DNA from 3 places in the Streptomyces sp. NPDC111520 genome. Region 2 is predicted to be linked to each of the others. Evidence: riboswitches for the same ligand, from Rfam matches in the RefSeq annotation. Region 2 holds a riboswitch; each other region holds the start of a gene.
What was found. Region 2 has a riboswitch for S-adenosylmethionine ahead of ACZ7MY_RS40060 (glutathione S-transferase C-terminal domain-containing protein). Riboswitches for the same ligand answer to the same signal wherever they lie in the genome.
Positions count from the first base shown of each region.

Region 1: another riboswitch for S-adenosylmethionine. It lies ahead of ACZ7MY_RS00045 (aminotransferase class V-fold PLP-dependent enzyme); the one in region 2 lies ahead of ACZ7MY_RS40060 (glutathione S-transferase C-terminal domain-containing protein).
Region 3: another riboswitch for S-adenosylmethionine. It lies ahead of thrC (threonine synthase); the one in region 2 lies ahead of ACZ7MY_RS40060 (glutathione S-transferase C-terminal domain-containing protein).

Region 1 is NZ_JBVKBW010000001.1:7,932-12,569, forward strand. Features, by position in the region: gene ACZ7MY_RS00045 (aminotransferase class V-fold PLP-dependent enzyme) at 1-1,336, opposite strand, end outside; SAM riboswitch class IV at 1,489-1,605, opposite strand; gene trpD (anthranilate phosphoribosyltransferase) at 1,768-2,832, opposite strand; gene qcrB (cytochrome bc1 complex cytochrome b subunit) at 2,960-4,597, opposite strand; gene qcrA (cytochrome bc1 complex Rieske iron-sulfur subunit) at 4,594-4,638, opposite strand, start outside.
Region 2 is NZ_JBVKBW010000031.1:49,372-54,009, forward strand. Features, by position in the region: gene ACZ7MY_RS40050 (S8 family peptidase) at 1-673, shown strand, start outside; gene ACZ7MY_RS40055 (LysR substrate-binding domain-containing protein) at 1,558-1,824, shown strand; gene ACZ7MY_RS40060 (glutathione S-transferase C-terminal domain-containing protein) at 2,438-3,223, opposite strand; SAM riboswitch class IV at 3,424-3,567, opposite strand; gene ACZ7MY_RS40065 (amino acid ABC transporter permease) at 4,157-4,638, shown strand, end outside.
Region 3 is NZ_JBVKBW010000002.1:344,192-348,829, reverse strand. Features, by position in the region: gene ACZ7MY_RS05650 (cold-shock protein) at 76-282, opposite strand; gene ACZ7MY_RS05645 (MoaD/ThiS family protein) at 706-984, opposite strand; gene thrC (threonine synthase) at 1,029-2,315, opposite strand; SAM riboswitch class I at 2,334-2,461, opposite strand; gene ACZ7MY_RS05635 (glucosyl-3-phosphoglycerate synthase) at 2,619-3,590, shown strand; gene ACZ7MY_RS05630 (alpha,alpha-trehalose-phosphate synthase (UDP-forming)) at 3,685-4,638, shown strand, end outside.

The DNA.
Region 1 (4,638 bases), on a different contig from region 2:
CGGTGCGGTAGCGCCACTTGGCGCCCTCCGCCACGAGCTCCCGCACCGCGTCGACGAAGCGCTCCACGTGCTCGTCCGGGGTGCCCGCGCCGAAGGACACCCGGATCGCGTTGAGCGCGGGGCCGGCCCCGTCCGGGGCGGCCTCGGGGGCCCCGCACTCACCCGGCTCCTGCTCGCTGCCCCCGAGCAGGGTGCGCACCAGCGGGTGCGCGCAGAAGAGGCCGTCGCGGACGCCGATCCCGTACTCGGCGGAGAGCGCCGCCGCGAAGTGGGAGCTGTTCCAGCCCTCGACGACGAAGGAGATGACGCCGACCCGGGGGGCGTCGTCGCCGAAGAGCGAGAGCACCTTCACCTCGGGCACCTCCGCCAGTCCGGCCCGCACCCGGGCCACCAGCGCCTGCTCCCGCTCGACCAGCCGGCCGAAGCCGGCCTCCGTCAACGTGCGGCAGGCCGAGGCGATCGCGTAGGCGCCGATGACGTTGGGCGAGCCCGCCTCGTGCCGGGCGGCCGTGGTGTGCCAGTCGACGTCCACCCCGCCGTCCGCGCCGCGGGCCACCCGACGCGAGGCGCCGCCGCCGGCCAGGTAGGGCTCGGCCGCGCACAGCCAGTCGGCGCGGCCCGCGAGCACCCCGGAGCCGAACGGCGCGTACAGCTTGTGTCCGGAGAAGGCCACCCAGTCCACGTCGAGTTCCGCGATGTCGACCGGGTGGTGCGGGGCGAGCTGCGCCGCGTCCAGCACGATCCGGGCACCATGTGCGTGGGCCGCCGCGGCCAGTTCCCGCACCGGCCACAGCTCGCCGGTCACGTTGGACGCCCCGGTCACGCAGACCAGCGCCGGTCCGTCCGCCACCCGGGCGGCCAGGGCCCGCTCCAGCGTCGCCACCGCCTCGGCCGGCGTGCGGGGGGCGTCGAGGTAGGTCACGTCGGCGTCCCGCCACGGCAGCAGGGAGGCGTGGTGCTCGGTCTCGAAGACGAGGACGCCGGTGCCGGCGGGCAGGACGGCGGCCAGCAGGTTCAGCGAGTCCGTGGTGGAGCGGGTGAAGACCACCTGGTCGCCGGGGCGACAGCCGAGGAACTCCGCGACCGTGGCCCGGCTCTGCTCGAACAGGTCCGTCGACAGCTGGGAGAGGTAGCCGGCCCCCCGGTGCACGCTGCCGTAGTAGGGCGCGTAGGCCGCCACGTCGTCCCAGACCCGCTGCAGCGCGGGCGCGCTGGCCGCGTAGTCGAGGGCGGCGTAGCCGACCTCGCCCCCGGTCACCAGCGGCACGAGGACCTCACGCCCCAGCACGGGCAGCGGGGTGTGGACGGTGGAGGGCAGGGCAGGGCGCGGCGACATGGCGAAGTCTCCTGGGTGCAGGCGGGAGTGAAGGAACGTCAGTGATGACGGGAAAGCCCTCGGCACGGCGGGCGGACGCCCGGGGAGGGTGGGTACGCGACAGGGGGCCCCGAAGGCCCTAGCGCATTCGCTTGCTCATGGAGGAACTCCTCTGACCGCGCTTGCCGCAGACCTCGCTGCCTACGGCCTGGTCATCACCCGGGGCACCCCGCCACGGAAGGAGGGTTGCCGGACAGCGGGCCGGGGCCGTTTCGCTGTCACTCGTGACCTGCGCAGCATCATGCCACACGGGTGTGACGCCGCAAGCCGCGGTCCGCATCCCGGACGGGCCGGCCCCGGGCCCCCGCCCCGGGCCGTCCGTCCCGCCGCGAACGCCACGGAGGGCCGGGGCAACCGCCCCGGCCCTCCACGGCCGTTCCCGTACGCCCGCCCTACGCGTGCGTGGCCGCGGCCCAGCGCTCCAGGGTGCGGGCGGCCGCGCCCGAGTCGATCGACTCGGCCGCCCGGGCGATCCCGGCCGCGATCCCGTCGGTCAGCCCACCGCCCGCGCCCTCCAACGCGACCAGCGCGGCAGCCGAGTTGAGCAGCACCGCGTCGCGGACCGGGCCGGTCTCGCCGGCCAGCAACCGCCGGGCGACGTCGGCGTTGTAGGCGGCGTCCGCGCCCCGCAGCGCCTCGATCGGCACCAGCTCGATGCCGACGTCGCGCGGGTCGAAGGACTCCTGCTCGACCTTCCCGTCGCGCACCACCCACACCTGGGAGGTGGCCGTGACCGTCAGCTCGTCCAGCCCGTCGTCGCCCCGGAACACCAGCGCGGAGGAGCCGCGGCGGGCCAGGACGCCCGCGATCAGGCCGGCCATCCGGGTGTCGAAGCACCCTACGGCAGAGGCCCCCACCCGGGCCGGGTTGGTCAGCGGGCCGAGGATGTTGAACGAGGTGGGGACGCCGAGGTCGCGGCGGGCCGGGGCGGCGAACCTCATCGCGGGGTGGAACTTCGCCGCGAAGCAGAAGGTGATCCCGGTCTCCTCGGCGACCGCCGCCACCCGGGCGGCGGGCAGGTCGAGGTTGATGCCCAGCTTCTCCAGGACGTCGGAGGCCCCGCTGGCGCTGCTGGCCGCGCGGTTGCCGTGCTTGACGACCTTGGCGCCCGTGCCCGCGATGACGATGGCGGACATCGTGGAGATGTTCACCGTCCTGGCCCGGTCGCCGCCGGTGCCGACGATGTCCACGGCGGGGCCGGGGATCTCCAGCGGCTCCGCGTGCGCGTACATCGACTCGACGAGGCCGGTGACCTCCTCGACGGTCTCGCCCTTGGCCCGCAGGGCCACCATGAAGCCGGCGACCTGGGCGTCCGAGGCCTCGCCGCTCATGATCCGGTCCATCGCCCAGGCCGCCTCCGCGGCCGTGAGGTCCCTGCCGTTCAGCAGTGCGCCCAGGACGTCGGGCCAGGAGCCGCCCGCCACTGATGCGCCTCCGGCGGGGTTCACAACGCTCATGGTCCACTCCACGGGGTCTGACGTGCGGCGGGAAGTCTTCGGGCCCCAGCCTATCGGCGCGGGGGAACGGGAAAGGGCCCCGTCCATCGGATGGACGGGACCCTGCCCGGTGGCACAGCTTCAGTGATCAGTGGTGACCGTGGCCGCTCGTGATCTCCTCGTACTCCTCGACGGTGGGCTTGTCGATCTGCGTTCCCTCGCCGTAGTAGCCGCGGGACAGCCTGGCGCGCAGCTTCGCGGTGCGGCCGACCTTCTTCTCCACGCCGTTCTCGTCGACCTCGGGGCCGACGTCGAGCGGCTTGGGCTGCTCGTGCGCGGTGAGCTTGAACAGCGAGCCCTGCTCCAGCGGCTCGTGGATCTCGATGAACTCACCGTGCGGGAGCCGCTTGATGATGCCGGTCTCACGACCGTGCAGCACCTTGTCGCGGTCGCGCCGTTGCAGACCCAGGCAGATCCGCTTGGTGACGAAGAAGACCAGCACCGGCAGCACGAAGAACGAGATCCGGACCACCCAGGTGATCGCGTTGATCGACAGGTGGAAGCGGGTCGCGAAGAGGTCGTTGCCACCACCGACGAGCAGGATCAGGTAGAGGCTGATCCAGGCCGCGCCGATGCCCGTGCGGACCGGCCGGTTGCGCGGGCGGTCGAGCAGGTGGTGCTCGCGCTTGTCACCGGTGACCCAGGACTCCAGGAACGGGTAGACGCCCATGAAGCCCAGGACCAGCGGGAAGATCACCAGCGGGATGAACACGCCCAGGACGAGCGTGTGGCCCGCGAAGTTGATCTCCCAGCCCGGCATGATGCGGATCAGGCCCTCGGAGAAGCCCATGTACCAGTCGGGCTGGGCGTCGGTCGACACCTGGTCCGGCCGGTAGGGGCCGTACGCCCACACCGGGTTGACGGAGACCAGCGCGGACATGGCCGCGATGACACCGAAGACGATGAAGAAGAAGCCGCCCGCCTTGGCCGTGTAGACCGGGAAGAACGGCATGCCCACGACGTTCTTCTCGGACTTGCCGGGGCCGGCCCACTGCGTGTGCTTGTGGTAGACGATCAGGATCAGGTGGGCCACCAGCAGGCCCGCCATGATGCCGGGGATCAGCAGCACGTGGATGGTGTAGAACCGCGGCACGATGTCGGCGCCGGGGAACTCACCGCCGAAGAGGAAGAACGAGAGGTACGTGCCGACGATCGGCACGGACAGGACCGCGCCCTCCATGAAGCGGATGCCGGTGCCGGACAGCAGGTCGTCCGGCAGCGAGTAGCCCATGAAGCCGTCGAACATGCCGAGGAACAGCAGCAGGAAGCCGAAGACCCAGTTGATCTCGCGCGGCTTGCGGAACGCACCGGTGAAGAAGATGCGCATCATGTGCACGAGCATCGCGGCCACGAAGACGATGGCCGCCCAGTGGTGGATCTGCCGGACGAGCAGACCGCCGCGCACGTCGAAGCTGATGTGCAGGGTCGACGCGTACGCCTCGGACATCGAGATGCCCTGCAGCGGCGCGTACGAGCCGTCGTAGACGACCTCGTTCATCGCCGGGTGGAAGAACAGCGTCAGGTAGACACCCGTCAGGATGACGATGATGAAGCTGTAGAGGGCGATCTCGCCGAGCATGAAGGACCAGTGGTCCGGGAAGATCTTCCGCAGGTTGGCCTTGCCCAGGCTGTAGATGCCCAGCCGGCCGTCGGCCCAGTCGGCGACGCGTTCGCCGGCCGGGGCCTTTCCGCGCGGCTTCGCGCTCGCGCTCGTGTTGGTGCTCATCCACGCTCCCAAAACGCAGGGCCCACGGGCTCTTCGAAGTC
Region 2 (4,638 bases):
GCCCGGACGGTCCTACGAGCAGGTGTTCAACGTCGGTGTCTTCGGGCCGGATCTCCCGGAGGGCGCCGGACTCCTCGGGTTGCTCCGGACGGACGAGGCGATCAACGGACGGCTTCCGCTCTTCTCGGACGGTGAGGGGAACAGCAGCAACAACAACTCGCCGATCGAGAGCGCGCGAACGGACCTCTACCGCAACGGTGAGCTCGTCAAATCCAGCTCCAACCCGCTGGACGTTTACTACCTCGCGGAGGACGAGCGTGCCGACTACCGACTGACCGTCTCGGTCAAGCGCGGCAAGGTCGCCGACGTCTCCACGAGCATGACGGCGAGCTGGACGTTCTCCTCCGAGTACGCCCCGGGGATCACCAAGCTCCCGACCTCCGTCGTGCGCTTCACCCCCGCCCTGTCCCTCGACAACACGGGCAAGGCCCGGGCGAAGGTGTGGGTCCCCGTCACGGTCCACGGCACCGCTGCGGGCAGAAACCTCAAGTCCCTCAGCGTGTGGGGCTCCTACGACAAGGGAGCCAACTGGCACAAGCTGAGTGTGTGTGACGGCCGGGTCCAGGTCACCAACCCCAAGGCCGGCGGCAGCGTGTCGTTCAAGGCACAGGCCGTGGACAAGCAGGCCAACACCGTCGACGAGACGATCATCGACGCCTACCTGACGAAGTAACCCGCCCCCGCAGGACCGGAACCGCGGCCCAGGGCTCACGCCTGCCGCGGTTCCGGCCTACCGGTGCCACTCCAACGACCTCCGGCCCCAGCTGGCCCGCAACCAGCCACCACCGGATGATCGAAAGCAGCCATCAGATGTCGGCACACACGAACTGCTGCGCACCGGCATCCTCGGCGGCTCGTCGACTAGTACGGGTACCCTGCCCGATCACCTGCGCCGCCGCGAGCACGACGTTGCGCTTCCCTGGCCCGGCAACCGGATGCTCGGTCTGCGCTACCGCAACGACATTCCGCCGGCGCCACACGGCGGGACCGACGACCGGGTGCCCGCCATCATCTCGGACTGGCCCGCCACCCTCCACTCCGTGGCCAACCGACCACCTCTCCCGTAACGTGGCAGGCCAACTGCACGTCGAGCCCGCTGATGGGTCCTGACCCCTACGTCGGGCTACGCAGGTGGCTGCCACTGCCGTTGTATCCATTCGGATGGCCGTCGACGAGCACGGAGCTCCAGTACTCGGCATGCGAAGCGTCGGCGTGGCGCCAGCGCCGAAGCGTACTTTCGCACTTGAGCAGCCACCGGCCCTCGTGCAACGGGCTGTCCGACGATTCGATGAGGTACTGGGCGAAGCGGTGGGCCCACCGGTCCGGGCTGCCCGCCAGAGCGCGCCCCGCGTCGGCGCGCAACGGCGGGAGAAGGAGTGGTACTCGTCGGTGCGCCAGAAGTCCACGCCCTGGAGGTGTTCTTCGACAACGGCGAGCAGCACGGGCCGCGACAACTGGGAGACCAGCAGCAGCCGCCCGGCACTGAACACGCACACTCCCGGCTGGAGACGGTCCTGTACGTCCAGAGACAGGCCCACTCACGTGCCGTCGTCCCGCGTGACATCGCTGCCGCGGGTGGCCTACGAGGCCCGCGGCTGGCAGACACGCCTGGGGCTCGTCGCCGCTGGGCTGGGCGTCTCGGTCCTGCCCGCACTGGCGGCAGACACCGTCCCAAACGGCGTGAAGTGGCTGCGAGTGGAGGACCCCGCCCTCGTACTCAACAGAGAGACCGTGATGGTCACGGCCGCCGACGCGTCAGCTGCCGCGAGAGCCATTCTGCAAGCCATGCGCGACGAGATCGGACACGCCCCGGAGCGCCAATGAGACCGGTGCGCTTACGCAAGCGCGCGATCGCTCGGGATCGAAAGGCGTCTGATCGTCGGGGCGGGCGTGACCTTACGAGCATCAGCACACTCCACTCCGCCACCTTCGCGTCGGCACGAGCAGTCGAGTGGTAGAAGCCGCGCGTCTCTATGACTCGAACTCTATGTAGTCGATATCGGTGAACTCCACCTGCAGGCGGGTGGCGCGGCGGTCGCGGAAGCAGAAGTCCCGCAGGCCCTCGGCGCCGACCACACGCAGTTGCTGCTCGCCGGCGCCCTGGTCCTGGGCCAGGAGTGCGGTTGCAGCGCACGGGCCGCTGCGAATTGAGCGACAGCAGGCAGCCGGACACCCTGCCCTCCGCAGCGACGGCCGGCCAGCGCATCGTGTCCGCCCTCGAAGACGACGGCTACCACGTCGAGCACATCGACCACCCACGCGGCCGGCGCACCCCCGCACCGTGGTCAGGTCCTCAGCCGAACTCCTCGACCAGCCTGCCGCCGATCCCTCCATCCCATGTATCCGGGCGCGCCCCGCCCTTCCGGCCCGGGACGCCTGAGCGACCGGCCGACCCGACCCCCGTGCTCGCCCTACGCGGCGGGGACGGCTCCGTGCGTTACGACACGGGCGTGAGGGCCCCACCTGCCCGCTGCTCGCGGAACACCGGGTGCGCGTCCAGACGGGCGGCGTACGCCGAGAGGTGGGTGTGGCGGGAGAGCAGGCCGCTGTCGAGGTGGGTGAGGGCCACCCACACGTCGACGTCGGCCGCAGTCAGGTGCGCGCCGAGGACGTGGGCCCCGCGGGCCAGTCTGCGGTCCAGCAGGTCGAGGGTGGCATGGAGGGTCCGCAGCGCCGCGTCGCGCTCGGACGGCGCCCCGTCCGCGGCCTGACGGGCGGCCCGCGTGACGCCGGCGTCCACCGTGCGCCGGATGGTCTCGATGTCGGCCAGGAGCGCCGGGGGATACAGCTGCGGCACGGGACGGCACCCTTCGGCGCCGAGGCGGCCCGCGAGGTCTCCGAGGATGTCCGGAGTGTGGTTGCTGACGACCCGTCCGGTCCACCGGTCGCACAGCGCGGGCACCGTGAGCGGGCCGTCGTAGCGGTGCCACGTGGCCTCGTAGGCCCCGCGCAGCGCCGCGAGCGCCGTGCCGCCCGCGGCACCCGCAGGGACGGGCGTCGTGACGACGGAGTCCCGCAGCCCCAGCAGGTCGAGGGTGATGGCGACCCGCTGCGAGAGCGGACATCCTGGGGAAAGGAACAACTCGTAGCGACGGGGCGCCGGGTAGAAGCCGCCGGCGAGGTCGACACCGATGCGGCTGCGGAAGCGCTCGGGACGTGACGTGGGCGGCAGCGCGGAACAGAGCACGTGGAGGCCGGGTTCGAGCGGGATCGTGTCGGTCATGCCCTCTCCAAGGCGTGGCGGCCACCGGTCACCCCGTGGAGGCACCGGCGGCGGAACGGCTGAAGGTCCTGGGTGGAGGTCAGCCGGCCGCGCCGAACGCGCTGCAGACGCGCAGGAGGTCGATGTGCAGACGGCGGGTGAGGAACAGGACTCGTGCCCTGGGCATGTCCGCCTCCCCGGCTCGGGGCCCGCGGGACGCGGGACCGCGCTTGCCCCGCCGCGCCGGCGGGGCCAGGTCGTCACCCGGGGCACCCCACCGCGATGTGAGGGTTGCCCGTCAGCGGGCCGGGGCCGATGACCCACCGTGCCGCGGGGCGGTGTGGGGGGCGCTGACGATCGTGACCTGCCCATCAGTGTCGAGTCGTCAAACCCCGCGCGTCAAGGCAGCGGTGCGCGTCTCATCGCACCGCTCACGATGTGAGACAGGGTCGTTGACATTCCCTGCGGGCCGTGCCTAACTTACGCCGCAGATCGGGCAGGAACTCCGGCGCGAGTCCGGACCCGCCGGACGGCGACCTCCGTGTCGCGGTGCGGTGCCCCGGACGACGACCGGACCGTACGGCCCGACGACGACGGTGAACGCGAGGCCCCGCGGGGCGGAACGGTGACGGTGACGACAATGCACGCAGCCCCGGGGACGGCCGCACAGCGGCCCCACGGCCGCGTCACGTCGCCCCCGCGGCTGCCCGTCGGCCCGCACCACTTCCACAGCGCCCTCTGTTGCGCGTGTACCGCGCCCTGTCGCGCCCTCTGTCAAGGCTGACGGCTTCCTGACCCCGGCACACCGCCGCTGACGCGGCGTTGTCCCCACCCACCCGGGCCCGCCCGCTTTGCCCCGCCTCCCGTCGTCGCCACGCCCGCCGATTCCCTGCCCGGCGGGGTCGCTGCCGCGTGCGCGGCCCGGGCGGGCGTACCGAACCGCTGGAGTCATCCATGACCGAACCACCCGGCACCGCCGTGTCCCCCCGCTCGGCGCCGACCCCACCCGCGCCACCCTTCGGCGGGACACCTTCCGCACCTCCACCGCCCGCCGCACAGCGGGTGCTGCCCCTGCGGCGCCGCGGGCGGCTGCTCGCGGCGGCGATCGTGCTGGTGCTCGTCGCCCAGATCGTCCACGGCCTGGCGACCAATCCCTTCTACCAGTGGGACCGCTTCGCGTACTGGTTCGTCCGGCCGGTGATCCTCGACGGACTGCTCGTCACGCTGGAGGTGACCGCGTACAGCGCGGCGCTCGGTCTGCTCGGCGGGATCGCGCTCGCGCTCGCCAGGCTCTCCGGCAGCCCCGTGCTGCGCGCCGTCAGCTGGACGTACACCTGGCTCTTCCGCTCGGTGCCGCTCATCGTCGTGCTGCTGTTCCTGTACAACTTCAGCGCGCTGTACCGGACGCTGAGCCTGGGTGTGCCCTTCGGGCCGGC
Region 3 (4,638 bases), on a different contig from region 2:
CTGTGCGGGGCGGGCCTCGACGCGTACGTTTGAGCGGCCGTACGCGAAAGTGCTCCGTGGCCGATGCGCGGCGCGTCAGCCGGCTGCGAGACGGACCATGTCCGCCTGCGGCCCCTTCTGGCCCTGCGAGATCTCGAACTCGACCCGCTGACCTTCCTCGAGGGTGCGGTAGCCGTCCATCTGGATCGCGCTGTAGTGCACGAAGACGTCCGCACCACCGTCGACCGCGATGAAGCCGTAGCCCTTCTCCGCGTTGAACCACTTGACGGTGCCCTGAGCCATTCCTAACTCCCCTATTGCTGGCCCTTCGCAGACCCGCACCTCGCGGACCCGGGTCAGACCTCACCCCCTACAGCCAAGGGGGCGTGCGCCGGAACGCGTCGACCGCGGCTGAATGTATCTGCCCGGACGCTGTCTGCAACAGGTCAATCGGACGAGAATTCCGGGCACACGGAATCGGAAGAAGAGCCTGTTCGGCGAATAATCCGGGGCAACTCGGACCGGACATAGGGGGCCAACACGACAAACGCCACGTGAATTTGGCGATAAATCGTCGACAAGACCGCCCCGGGAAGGGGGGTTGCGCAGAGCGTTGCAGGGAGTTGCGACCTGCTCAGGGCAACTGTACAGGCCTTCAACTACCCCTCACGCACACAGGGGTGCCGGGAGGTACCCGGCACCCCTGTCGCCCGCGGGCCGTGCGGCTCAGCAGCCTCCGGCCACCGCCGGGATGATCGAGACGGACGCGCCCTCGCCCACCGAGGTCTGCAGCCCCTCGGAGAAACGGACGTCGTCGTCGTTCACGTAGACGTTCACGAAACGGCGCAGCTTGCCCGTGTCGTCCAGGACCCGCGCGGAGATGCCGGGGTGGTTCCGCTCCAGCGAGTCGATGACCTGGGCCAGGGTGCCGCCCTCGGCCGGGACCTCGGCCAGGCCGCCGGTGTAGGTGCGGAGGATGGTGGGGATGCGGACGGTAGCGCTCATGATGCGGGGTTCACCTTCAGTCTGGGTCAGCCGGTGCGGTGGGGTCAGCCGGCCAGGCCGGCGGCGCGGAACGCGTCGAGGCTCGGGCGGATGGTGGCCGTGGGACGGGAGGTCGGGGCGACGGCGTCCAGCGTCTTGAGGCCGTCGCCGGTGTTGAGGACGACGGTCTCCCCGGCCGGGTCGAGCTGCCCGGTCTCGATGAGCTTGCGCAGCACGCCGACGGTCACGCCGCCGGCCGTCTCGGCGAAGATGCCCTCGGTCCGGGCGAGCAGCTTGATGGCGTCGACGATCTGCTCGTCGGTGACGTCCTCCACCGCGCCGCCGGTGCGCCGGGCGATGTCCAGCACATAGGGGCCGTCCGCCGGGTTGCCGATGGCGAGCGACTTGGCGATGGTGTTCGGCTTCTGCGGGCGCACGACGTCCTGCCCGGCCTTGTAGGCGGTGGACACCGGGGAGCACCCCTCCGCCTGGGCGCCGTAGATGCGGTACGGCTTGTCCTCGACCAGGCCGAGCTTGATCAGCTCCTGGAGCCCCTTGTCGATCTTCGTCAGCTGGGAGCCCGAGGCGATCGGGATGACGATGTTGTCCGGCAGGCGCCAGCCCAGCTGCTCGCAGATCTCGTACGCGAGCGTCTTGGAGCCCTCGCCGTAGTAGGGGCGCAGGTTGACGTTGACGAAGCCCCAGCCCTCGCCGATCGGGTCGCCGATCAGCTCGCTGCAGAAGCGGTTGACGTCGTCGTACGTGCCCTCGATGCCGACCAGCTCGCCGCCGTAGACCGCGGCCATGACGACCTTGCCCTCCTCCAGGTCGTGCGGGATGAACACGCAGGAGCGGAAGCCGGCCCGGGCGGCCGCGGCGCCCACGGCGCCGGCCAGGTTGCCGGTGGAGGAGCAGGACAGCGTGGTGAGGCCGAAGGTGCGGGCGGCCTCCAGGGCGATGGCGACGACCCGGTCCTTGAAGGAGTGCGTCGGGTTGCCGGAGTCGTCCTTGACGTACAGGCCGCCGGTGACGCCCAGTTCGCGGGCGAGGTTGTCGGCCTTGACCAGCTTGGTGAAGCCCGGGTTGAGGTTGGGCTTGGCGGCCACGTCCGCGGGGACGGGCAGCAGCGGCGCGTAGCGCCAGATGTTGTTCGGCCCGGACTCGATCCGCTTGCGGAGGGTCTCGGGGTCGCCGCTCGGGAGGTCGTACGCCACTTCGAGCGGCCCGAAACAGACCTCGCAGGCGAAGAGGGGGGCCAGCGGGAAGCGCTCGCCGCACTCGCGGCAGGAGAGCGCGGACGCGGGGCCGAAGGCGGAGTCGGTGGACGCGGGTGCAACGGTCTGCGCAGCCATGTCAGGCGAGGCCCTTTCTCCTCATCTTCCTCGCGGCGCATTTCGCCGCGAGACGGAATTGGCACCTTCCCCACCTGGACCTCGCGGTCGGCGGGAGGGTTGCCGGGGCTTCAACGGGCCGTTCCCTCTGCCCCTCTGGATGAGCGGTATGGCGCCGGGCGCAGGGCCCGGGCATTTGTCGGACGGGGCGCGATCACCGTGGACATACGATGGTCATGCCTCGTGTTCAAGACTGTAACCGACGACCTCGAACCTGGTCATAGGCCGTCCGTCCTTCGAGACGGGCAGAAACGGAGCGATCCAGTGCTCGACGAGGTGGCCCGCTGGCTGCGGCGGCGGTCCTGGACGGCGGACCACAGGCCACTGCCGCAACTGCTCGCCGCCAAGCGCGCGGCCGGTGCGCGCGGCACGGTCAGCGTCGTGCTGCCCGCCCTCGACGAGGAGGCCACGGTCGGGGCGATCGTCGGGACGATCCGCCGCGAGCTGATGAGCGAGGCGGTCCCGCTGGTCGACGAACTCGTCGTGCTGGACTCCGGTTCCACCGACCGCACGGCCGAGGTCGCGGCCGCCGCGGGCGCGGTCGTCGTCCACCGGGACGAGGTGCTCCCCCGGCTGCCCGCGCTGCCCGGCAAGGGCGAGGTGCTGTGGCGCTCGCTGCTCGTGACGCGCGGGGAGATCGTCTGCTTCGTCGACTCCGACCTGCGGGAGTTCGACGCACGCTTCGTGTCGGGGATCGTCGGGCCGCTGCTCACGGACCCGGACCTGCAGCTGGTCAAGGCGATGTACGACCGGCCGCTGGAGACCGGGGGCACGGTCCTGCCGGCCGGCGGGGGCCGGGTGACGGAGCTGGTCGCGCGGCCGCTGCTCAACCTGCACTGGCCGCAGCTGGCGGGGTTCGTCCAGCCCCTCGGCGGCGAGTACGCGGCGCGGCGCTCGCTGCTGGAGCGGCTGCCGTTCCCCGTGGGGTACGGGGTGGAGCTGGGGCTGCTGGTGGACGCGCTCAACACGGTCGGGCTCGACGCGCTCGCCCAGGTCGACGTGGGCGTCCGGCACCACCGCCACCAGGACGGCCAGGCGCTGGGCCGCATGGCGGCGGCGATCTACCGGACCGCGCAGATCCGGCTGGCGCGCGGCCATCTCGTGCGGCCCGTCCTCACCCAGTTCGACCGGGCGCCGGGCGGCGGTTTCGAGCCGCGCGTCCACGAGGTCGCGACGGAGGAACGCCCCCCGATGCGCACGGTCCCCGAGTACGCCCACCGCCGCGCCGTGGCGTAGGTCCCCGGCCCGGGGGCCCCGGCGGGAGGCCGGAAACCCCCGGCTGGGCTAGCTCGTACGTTTGCGGTCAGGGATGCGTGGCTAGGCTGGCCGCATGGTCGCTTCGCATGCCGCGCGCGTTCTGGTCGCGTCCAACCGCGGCCCCGTGTCGTACAGCCTCCGCGAGGACGGCACGCTCGACCCCCGCCGCGGCGGCGGCGGACTCGTCTCGGGCCTGAGCGCGATCGGGCCGGACGCGGACGCCGTCTGGGTCTGCGCGGCCCTGGGCGAGGGGGACCGGGCCGCCGTGCTGCGCAGCTCCGGGGGCACGGGCCGGCTGCCCACCACCGACACCGGCGGCCAGCACGTACGGATGCTGGACATCCCGGCGGACACCTTCGCCTCGGCGTACAACGGCATCGCCAACTCGGTCCTGTGGTTCGTCCACCACATGCTGTTCCAGACCCCGCTGGAGCCCGTCTTCGACGAGGACTTCCGCGAGCAGTGGGCGGCGTACGTGGCGTACAACTCCGCCTTCGCCGACGCGCTCGCCGAGGAGGCGGGCCAGGGCGCGGCCGTGCTGGTGCAGGACTACCACCTGGTGCTGGTGCCGCAGCTGCTCCGCTCACGCCGCCCCGACCTGCGGATCGGCCACTTCTCGCACACCCCGTGGGCCCCGCCGGACTACTTCCGCCTGCTGCCCGACGACGTCGCCGCGGAGGTGCTCAGCGGCATCCTCGGCGCCGACCGGGCCGCCTTCCTGACCCGGCGCTGGGCGGACGCCTTCGCCGCGTGCTGCGCCGACGTGCTGGGCGCCTCCGTCATCCGCGACGCGGGCAGCCTGACGATCACCCACCGGGGCCGCACGACCCGCATCGGGGTGCACGGCCTCGGCGCGGACGCCGACTTCCTGCGGGAGCGGGCGCACCGGCCGGACGTGGACGAGCGCCTGGCGGCGCTGCGGGAGACGGTGGGCGGCCCGGACCGCAAGGTCGTCGTGCGCGTGGACCGCACCGAGCTGTCGAAGAACATCGTGCGCGGCCTGCTCGCGTACGCGCAGCTGCTGCGC